Linked DNA regions of Leisingera sp. NJS204. The protein of the gene in region 1 binds, or shares a complex with, the protein of each later gene. Links are inferred from orthologs where the notes say so. Each region holds a gene or a part of one and is shown on either strand. Other genes may lie near its edges.

Region 1 (4,852 bases):
TCGGGCAAGCTGATCTATGCCCATGACGGCACCCCGATGAAAGTGTCGGGCGACGCCGAAAGCATGAGCTATGATTACAGTTCCTCCAAGGTCACCATGACGCTGGACGGGCTGACTGCAGACGGCGAGGCCGTGCCGGCGGACGTGGCGAAAATTCAGATCGTCATGAACGAAGTTGCGACCAAGACCGATATGAAAATCGCTGGCGCGCGCAACTATGACCAGACGCTGACTGCTTCCAGCCTGAGCTATGACATGGGCTTCAACGATCCCGAAAGCAACGGCACAGGCTCTTTCAAAGGCGCGCTGCAGGGGCTGAATTTTGCCGGCACCAGCACCGTGCCGGCAGGACTGGAAAGCCCCGACATGTCAGCGCTGCTGGCAGCCGGATTTGCCTTTGACGGCATCTTCACTTTTGACAGCGGCAATGGTTCCGTCTCCGGTGTGGACGGCAGCGAAAACTTCGCCATGGAAAGCAATTCCCAGGGCGGCTCGATCGCGGTGGCTATGGACAAGCAGCATCTGACCTATGATGTGTCCCAGACCGGCACCAATGTGAACATCTCCGGTTCCGAGATCCCCTTCCCGCTGGCGCTCAGCATGGCGGAGACCGGATTCAAACTGATGATGCCGCTCGCCAAATCCGAGGAAGAGCAGGATTTTGCCCTGGGCATCACCCTGCGCGATTTTGCGGTTCCGGATATGCTGTGGGGCATGGTCGATCCAACCGGCCAGCTGCCGCATGATCCGGCCACCGTGGTGCTGGACCTTGCCGGCAAGGGCAAGGTGCTGTTCGACCTGTTCGATCCGGAAGCCATGGAATCGGTGGAATCCGGCGAAGAACAACCGGGCGAACTGAACGCGCTGACCGTGAAACAGCTGCAGGTCACCGCAGCAGGCGCCGAGTTGACCGGCACCGGCGACTTCACCTTCAACAATGAAGACCTCGTCAGCTTTGACGGCATGCCTGCCCCCTCGGGCGAGGCTGACCTCAAACTGACCGGTGCCAACACCCTGATCGACAAGCTGATCGGGATGGGCCTGATGTCCGACAGCGACGCCATGGGCGCGCGGATGATGATGGGCATGCTGGCCGTGCCGGGCGAGGGTGAGGACACGCTGACCTCGAAGATTGCGATCTCCGAGGACGGCCAGATCCACGCCAATGGCCAGCGCATCAAATAACCGTCAAATCCCTGACAGGTTTTGCAAAGGGGCTGCTATGCGCGGCCCCTTTTTTGCTGCCCGCCCTTGCGGCAAGCCGCCTCACTGGATAGCTCTGGAAAGGAGCAGAACAGAAGGTGCCCATGACCCAGTCCCCCGAAGCGCTTTGCCACGCCCTGATTGATGCCGCCCGCAAGGCCGGCGCGGATGCCGCCGATGCCATGGCAGCGGAAGGCAGTTCCCTCAGCATTGAAGTGCGGGAAGGCAAACTGGAGCATGCGGAACGCTCGGAGGGCACTGACCTGGGCTTGCGTGTATTCGTCGGCAAACGGCAGGCGCTGGTTTCATCATCGGATATGCGCCCGGAGACCATCGCAGCAATGGCCGAACGTGCGGTTGCCATGGCCAAGGAAGCACCTGAGGACCCTTATGCAGGCCTTGCCGATCCATCGCAGTTGGCCAAGAGCTGGAACCTGGCGGCGCTGGAACTGGAAGATCCCCGCGGCGAGCCGGAGCCTGCTGCCCTGCAATCTGACGCCCTGGCTGCCGAGACCGCTTGCCAGGAAATCAGCGGCATCACCCAGGTTCAATCCGCAGCAGCCGGATATGGCCGCCACGTTGTGCATATGGCCGCAACCAATGGGTTTTCCGGCGGCTACCAACGTACTGGGCGCTCACTCTCTTGCACCGGAATTGCAGGCAGCGGCACAGGTATGGAGCGTGACTACGACGGGGATTCACGCACTTTTCAATCCGATTTGCGCAGCGCTCAGGACATTGGCGCAACCGCCGGTGAACGCGCGGTTGCCCGGCTGGGCGCCCGCAAGCCCAAAACCGGCAGCTTTCCGGTGCTGTTTGACGAACGCATCTCTTCCTCTCTGATCGGCCACTTGCTTTCTGCTGCCAATGGGGCGGCGATTGCCCGCGGCTCCTCTTGGCTGAAGGGGTCATTAGGTGAGCAGGTTTTGCCCGAAACCCTGTCCATTGTTGAAGACCCGCACCGCCCGCGTATTTCCGGCTCCCGCCCCTTTGACGGCGAAGGGCTGCCGACCCGCAAGCGCACTGTTGTTGACAACGGCGTGCTGACCGGTTGGACACTGGATCTTGCCTCGGCCCGGAAACTGGGCCTGGAAAGCACTGGCAACGCCGCCCGCGGCATCGGCGGCGTGCCCTCTCCCGCGACCTGGAATCTTGCGCTGTCTGAAGGCGAAGCCAGCCGCGAGGATCTCGTTGCGCAGATGGGCACCGGTCTCTTGGTGACGTCGATGATCGGCTCCACCATCAACCCCAACAACGGCGACTATTCCCGCGGAGCCTCGGGATACTGGGTGGAAAACGGCGAGATCGCATATCCGGTCAACGAATGCACCATCGCGGGCAATCTGCTTGACATGCTGCGGAGGATCGTTCCCGCCAATGACGCGCGCCGGCACCTCTCGACCGTGGTCCCGTCGCTGCTGATCGAAGGAATGACCCTTGCCGGCAACTGACCTTTCCCTGCTTGTGAAAGCGGCGGAACAGGCCGGCGATATTGCGTGCCGTTTTTCCGGTCCCGAAGCCAAACGCTGGGACAAGCCCGGCGGCGCTGGTCCCGTGACCGAAGCCGACCTGGCAGTCAATGCTATGCTCGAAGACATGTTGCAGCAGGCACGGCCCGGCTATGGTTGGCTGTCGGAAGAAACTGAAGACAATAGCGCGCGGCTGCTGCGCGAAAAGGTCTTCATCATCGACCCGATCGACGGCACCCGCAGCTTTGCCGAAGGCTCCCGCACCTGGGCGCATTCCATTGCTGTCGCCGACCACGGCGAGGTGACCGCCGCCGTGATCTACCTGCCGCAGCGGGAGCTGATGTATACTGCCGCCAAGGGCCAGGGGGCGGATTGCAATGGCAGCCCGATTCATGTGTCCCGGACCACAGAACTTTCCAGTTCTGAAGTGCTGGCCGCCAAACCTAACCTGCAGGCCCATCACTGGCTGGGCGGCACCCCGCCCGAATTCATCCGCAGCTACCGGCCCTCGCTTGCCTACCGGCTGGCCAAGGTGGCAGACGGCCGTTTCGGCGCCATGCTGACTCTGCGCCCCAGTTGGGAATGGGATATAGCGGCGGGCGATCTGCTGATACGCGAGGCTGGTGGCATCCTTACCGATCAAACCGGCCGCCCCTTGCGCTTCAACAATCCGCATCCGCGCCTGAACGGGGTGGTTGCCGGAAATCCGGCCCTTCAAAATTCGCTGCTGACGGCACTGGACCCGAATGCGCCTGGCATCGCTGGACATTAAACCGGACTGGCTTTAAGCGGCAGCAGCAGCGCTATCGTCATACCCAAATTTTTCACAGACAAGCCCGCATGTTGCAGGTACCTTGGGCCGGAAATTTCAGATCGAGCCAGATGCAACGGCGAACCGCAGCTCCCAACCGCACTTCCGTTCTGCAGCCCCGCCCCAAAGGAGAGCTGTTGTGGGTGCACGCGACCACCCCTGAACGCTATCAAGCGCTTTGCGATATCGGCCGCCGCCTAAAAACCCTGCGCCCGGACTTGTCGGTGCTGGCAAGCTGGGAACCCGGACTACGGCTGACCGGTACAGTTGGCTGCGATATTCCGATTGGCCCGCTGCCTGAGGACACCCTGGCCGAGGCCCGCGGGTTTTTGAACCATTGGCGGCCCGACGCTTGCATCTGGACCGGCCCGCCGGCACGACGGGTGCTGCTTCGGCAAATGCGCGAGCGCAGTACCGGGTTACTGCTGGCGGATCTTCTGGAGGATGAAATGCCCAACCGCACCAGCCGCTGGCTGCCGGACCAGCGGCGGCGGCTGCTGGATGGGCTGACCTGCATCCTGACCCCGTCCAAATCCGTGCAGGCCCGGCTGACCCGGATCGGACTACCAGCGGAACGGGTGCAACTGGCCGGCAAGCTGCGGGTGTCTGCAATTCCGCCCGGTTGCAATGACGAAGAGCTTTCTGCCATGCAACAGACCCTTGGCAGCCGGCCGGTCTGGCTCGCCGCCCATACCAAGCTCAGCGAATTGCCCCGTATTCTGGACGCGCATCGCGGCGCATTGCGGCTGCTGCACCGGCTGCTGCTGGTGGTCGCGGTGGAAGACGGCGCGGATCTTGCAGCAGCCCGCCGCCAGCTGCAAAACAGCGGGCTGTATTTTGCCGATTGGGAAGACGGCGGTGAACCCGAGGACCTGACCCAGGTGCTGTTGGCGGGCAGCGAGGATTTGGGATTGTGGTACCGCCTGTCTCCAGCCGCGCTGATCGCCAGCAGCCTGGACCCCATGGCCCAGGGCCAGTCGCCTTTGGACGCCGCAGCCTTAGGCTCGGCGCTGCTGCACGGACCGGGTATCCACGCGCATCGGGACCTTTATGAGAGACTGGCCGCGGCGGGCGCTGCCCAGCCGGTGCTGACCCAATCGGATCTGACCGATGCTGTCATTGCGCTATCCGCCCCGGACAAGGCCGCCGAAATGGCGCTGGCCGGCTGGCAGAGCGTCACCGAAAGCGCCGCCACAGCCGACATGTTATTGGAGAAGGTCCAGACCCTGCTGGACCAGCGCGAGGATACCGATGCGGGCACCTGAATTCTGGCACAAACCGCCGGGAGATTTCGACTACCGGTCAGCTTTGCTAGCACCCCTTGGCTGGGTCTATGCACGCGCCACCGCTTCCCGGGTCGCCAAAGGCA
Region 2 (5,037 bases), 930 kb from region 1 along the record:
CGTCGCGCGCTTGAGCCACATGGTGTAGACCACCACGTAAAAGAAGATGGTGAAGGCCAGGAAGACGCCGGCAAAAACATTCGCCGCCAGCGCCAGCATGATCACCGACAGGCCCGACAGCGCCAGACCAAGTGCCAATGCCTCGCCCGGCTCCACCTTGCCGGCCGGGATCGGGCGGCCCCGGGTGCGTTTCATCACCTTGTCGATGTCAGCGTCCCACCACATGTTGAGCGCACCGGACGCACCGCCGCCGATGGCGATGAACAGGATGGCACAGAAACCGATGACGGGGTGCACGGAAACGGGCGCGGCCAGCAGCCCGACCAGAGCGGTGAACACCACCAGCGACATGACACGGGGTTTCAGCAGGGCGAAGTAGTCGCCGAAACTGGCCTCGTCTTCATATGCACGGCTTGCGTTGATGCTTGCGTCGCTCATCTTGGGTCCTTTGGCAGCAACAGGTGCGCATTGCTGCGCACCCCGGTCTTTTGACTATACCACACGAAGCGCTCTTAAGCTCCGCAAGGCCAGGTCTCAGTTGGAGGCGACCTGATAGGTCTGCGGCAGGCCCGCGTATTCTTCTTTGGCGCCTGCCAGCCAGGCGTCATATTCCGCCTGGGTCACAACCTTGACGGTGATCGGCATATAGGCGTGGTCCTTGCCGCACAGCTCGGAGCACTGACCGAAGTAGATGCCTTCCTTGCCTTCGTCGACGTTGAACCACAGTTCCGCCAGACGGCCGGGAACCGCGTCCTGTTTCACGCCGAATGCGGGAATGGTCCAGGAGTGGATCACGTCAGCCGCAGTCACCTGCATCACAACGGTCTTGCCCGACGGCACAACAACAGCCGTGTCGGTGGCCAGCAGCCATTCGTCCTCGGCATAGCCGTTTGCAGCCAGCTGGTCCTTGGGCAGCAGGAAGCTCTCAAAGCCGAATTCGTGGTCGGTGTATTCGTAGCCCCAGTACCACTGGTAGCCGGTCACTTTGATGGTGATGTCGGCCTTGGGGATTTCCTGCTGGGCAAACAGCTGCGGCAGCGAGAAGGAACCGATAAACACCAGAACCAGGATCGGTATAATGGTCCAGGCGATCTCAACCGGGGTGTGGTGGGTGAACTTGGCCGGGGTCGGATTGGCGCGCTTGTTAAAGCGGACAATGGCGTAAAGCATCAGACCGGCAACAAAAACACAGATCACGGTAATGATCACCAGGATCATGTAATCCAGTCTCTGCAAGCCATCCGCCAGCGAAGTCGCCGCCGGCTGGAAGTTCAGGCCGCCGTCAACCGGCTTGCCAATGGTTTTCAGACCTTCTTGCGCCATTGCTGGAAGGCTTGAAAGGCCGGCGAAAAGGCCCGAAAGCATCAAAGCGTTTTTCATGTTCTGTCCTGATCGGTTGATCGCATTGTTCCTGCGGCAGCACGAAATACGGGGGAATCGATTGATTCCCACAAAACGCACCTGCCCCGTTGTCTTTGACGCTGGTTAAAATCATATTCGGGGACACAGATAAAGAGGCAGCCAAGCGTCAAACCGTCGCTTTCTTGATTTAGATCAAAAAAATCCGAGGACCGTGCCATGGAAAACCCAGCCTTCCGTCCCTTTGAAACCGCGCTCCCCGAGGATGAGGCCCTCGCCAGCCTGCGCGATGCGCTGAATGGTGCGGAGGATGGCGAGATCTTTGCAGAGCGCCGCAAATCCGAAGCGCTGTCCTTTGACGACGGGCGGCTGCGCAGTGCCAGCTATGACGCCTCCGAGGGCTTTGGCCTGCGCGCTGTGAACGGCGATGTGGCCGGATATGCCCATTCCACCGACGTCTCTATTGCGTCACTGAAGCGGGCGTCAGAAACGGCCAAGCTGGCAGTCGGCACCGGCGGCGGCACCTATTCGGATGCGCCGCAGGCGACCAACGCCAAGCTGTACACCGATGCCGACCCGATCAGCGCTATGCCCTTTCCAGTGAAGGTGGAGACCCTGCGCGAGGTTGACGCCTATGCGCGAGATCTGGACCAGCGCGTGGTGCAAGTCTCTGCATCGTTGGCCGCCTCGCTGCAGGAGGTAGAGATCCTGCGGGCGGACGGAACCCGGGTGCGCGACATCCGCCCCATGGCGCGGTTCAACGTGTCGGTGATCGTCGAAAAGGACGGCCGCCGCGAAAGCGGCTCGGCCGGCGGCGGCGGGCGGCTGGGGCTGGACGGGCTGGTCGATCCCAAGCACTGGCAGGCCCAGGTGCAGGAGGCATTGCGGATTGCGCTGGTGAACCTGGATGCGGTGCCAGCGCCTGCGGGCGAGATGGATGTGGTGCTTGGCCCCGGCTGGCCTGGCATCCTGCTGCACGAGGCAATCGGCCATGGGCTGGAGGGCGACTTCAACCGCAAGGGCTCCTCCGCGTTTGCCGGTCTGATGGGGCAGCAGATCGCCGCCAAGGGCGTTACGGTACTGGACGATGGCACCATCCCCGACCGGCGCGGATCAATCACCGTGGATGACGAGGGCACGCCCAGCCAGAAAACCACACTGATCGAGGATGGTGTTCTGGTGGGCTTCATGCAGGACCGCCAGAACGCACGGCTGATGGGGGTTTCCCCCACCGGCAACGGGCGGCGTCAAAGCTACGCCCACGCGCCGATGCCGCGGATGACCAATACCTATATGCTGGGCGGCGAGGCCGATCCCGGTGATCTGGTCGCAGGCATCAAGGACGGCATCTGGGCTGTGGGATTTGGCGGCGGCCAGGTGGATATTACAAATGGCAAGTTCGTGTTCTCCTGCACCGAGGCTTACCGGGTGAAGGACGGCAAGGTCGGCGCACCGGTTAAAGGCGCCACGCTGATCGGCGACGGCGCCACCGCGCTGAAGCAGATTCGCGGGCTTGGCAACGACATGGCGCTGGACCCCGGCATGGGCAATTGCGGCAAGGCAGGCCAATGGGTGCCGGTCGGCGTCGGCCAGCCTTCGGTGCTGATGGGCGGTCTGACGGTGGGCGGCTCGGCGGCCTGAGGCAGCGCAAATTCTCGGTAAAACCATGTTATGACCGTAAAAATCCGGGCCGCCCGCCAGTGCTGCCGGCCCGGATTACGGCAATGCCTCCCCGTTCGAACTGTGAGCAAAAGGTAATTTTCCCCATTTTCCGGCTACTTAAGAAAATTTTCGGGGAATTGGCCGAAAACCCTCCGGCGTTCACCACCTGTTAACCCCCTTAAGGTTAATTCTGGTTCTGCAAACAGGCGGAGCTGCGGATGACCGAAGAAGCACATTCTTCCACTCACCCCCCACTCCCACCCACCACGGAAGATACCCGGTTTTCCTGGCTTCGCCTTTTGCGCTCTAAACGGGTTGGCCCGGTGACCTTTCACAGGCTGCTCGCTGAATATGGTTCAGCGCAGAACGCGCTGGATGCGTTGCCCGAAGTGGCACGTTCCGCAGGTATCAAAGGGTATGAAACATGCCCCGCCAAGGCGGTAGACGCTGAAATTAGGACCGCAAAAGCCGCCAAAGCGCGGCTTTTGTGCTTTTCCGACCCGGAATACCCTGAGCTCCTGCGCAGCCTGAAAGATGCGCCGCCGCTGTTGTGGGCCATTGGCGACCTTGCGGCAGTGCGGCGTCCGATGATTTCCATGGTCGGCGCCCGCAACGCGTCTTCGCTGGGGTTGCGCATGGCCAGATCGCTGGCGCAAAACTTGGGCGAGGCCGGCTATACCGTTGTTTCCGGCATGGCCCGCGGCATCGACACTGCCGCGCATCAATCAGCGCTGCAAACGGGAACAATTGCGATTCTGGCGGGCGGCGCCGATGTGATTTATCCGGCAGAAAACGCCCGGCTTGCCGAAGAAATAAGCGAAACCGGGCTGCGCCTGTCAGAGCAGCCGATGGGCAAGACACCGCAGGCCCGCGACTTCCCCAAACGCAACCGGATCATTGCCGGCATGTCCCGCGCCGTTGTGGTGGTTGAGGCGGCCGCTAAATCCGGCAGCCTGATCACCGCCCGGGACGCGCTGGACTACGGCCGCGAGGTGCTGGCGGTGCCTGGCCATCCCTTTGATGCGCGCAGTTCCGGCTGCAACAGGCTGATCCGCGACGGCGCCCTGCTGGTCCGCAGTGCCGCTGACGTGCTGGAGGCGCTGCCGCCGCAAGACCTGCCGCAGGAACAGGCGCCGGCAGCTGGCAGCCCTCAGCAGGCCCTGGCCGGCCTGCCGCAGCAACCGCCCGAACGGCGCAGCCTTGCGCAGACCAACGCCCTGCATCAGCAGATCCTCGGCAGGCTCGGGCCCTCCCCCACATCTGAGTCCGACCTGCTGCGCGAACTTTCCTTGCCGCCGCAGCTGCTGGCCCCGGCGCTGACGGATCTGGAGCTGGAAGGCGCGATCCGGCGCCAGCCGGGCGGGTTGCTGTCCAAGGCCTTTCCGGAAAATGAAGACTGACCCTGCGTGCCTTGCCTTGCCCCTGCCTGCCGCGCCGGACCGCAGGAACAGGCTGCCGCGAACCGTCGGAATATCACCGTAAACATCCCGCTTCCCGCCGCGTCCAATGCACCTGGATTGACATTCTCCCCTTGCGCCCCACATCCTGCCCCGCCATAGAACCCGCAGAAGCGGTCCGAAGAGGTTACAGAATTTATGCCAGTAGTCGTTGTCGAATCCCCGGCCAAAGCAAAGACAATCAACAAATATCTTGGCTCAAACTATACGGTTCTGGCGTCTTACGGGCATGTGCGCGACCTGCCGGCCAAGGATGGTTCGGTCGATACTGACGCCGATTTCGACATGACCTGGGAGGTCGGCAATGATTCCCGCAAGCACGTCAAGGCGATTGCCGACGCGCTGAAAGAGGACAATGCGCTGATTCTCGCTACCGACCCCGACCGCGAGGGAGAGGCGATCAGCTGGCACCTGCAGGAGGCGTTGACCAAACGGCGCTCGATCAAGAAGGACACGCCGGTCAGCCGGGTGACCTTCAACGCGATCACCAAAGAAGCGGTGACCGAAGCGATGCAGAACCCGCGCCAGGTCGACATGCCGCTGGTCGAGGCCTATCTGG

The links. The genes of interacting proteins can lie anywhere in the genome.
Region 2: the proteins of ETW24_RS18840 (region 1) and tldD are in contact, whole or in part, in a solved structure (PDB 5NJ9), measured with the Escherichia coli proteins. The link is inferred for Leisingera sp. NJS204 from one-to-one orthologs.

Annotation. Positions count from the first base shown.
Region 1 is NZ_CP035417.1:3,888,075-3,892,926, forward strand. Bases 679-3,480 are described here. They hold ETW24_RS18840 (TldD/PmbA family protein), read left to right. Parts: upstream 679-1,307; coding sequence 1,308-2,654; downstream 2,655-3,480. Other genes in these bases: ETW24_RS18835 (DUF2125 domain-containing protein), read left to right, coding at 679-1,185; ETW24_RS18845 (inositol monophosphatase family protein), read left to right, coding at 2,641-3,444. In the rest of the region: more of ETW24_RS18835, read left to right, coding at 1-678; ETW24_RS18850 (3-deoxy-D-manno-octulosonic acid transferase), read left to right, coding at 3,627-4,748; lpxK (tetraacyldisaccharide 4'-kinase), read left to right, coding at 4,735-4,852.
Region 2 is NZ_CP035417.1:2,955,029-2,960,065, forward strand. Bases 803-3,789 are described here. They hold tldD (metalloprotease TldD), read left to right. Parts: upstream 803-1,578; coding sequence 1,579-3,000; downstream 3,001-3,789. Other genes in these bases: coxB (cytochrome c oxidase subunit II), read right to left, coding at 803-1,380; dprA (DNA-processing protein DprA), read left to right, coding at 3,240-3,789. In the rest of the region: cyoE (heme o synthase), read right to left, coding at 1-438; more of coxB, read right to left, coding at 535-802; more of dprA, read left to right, coding at 3,790-4,421; topA (type I DNA topoisomerase), read left to right, coding at 4,617-5,037. UniProt on the Escherichia coli protein: Metalloprotease involved in CcdA degradation. Suppresses the inhibitory activity of the carbon storage regulator (CsrA).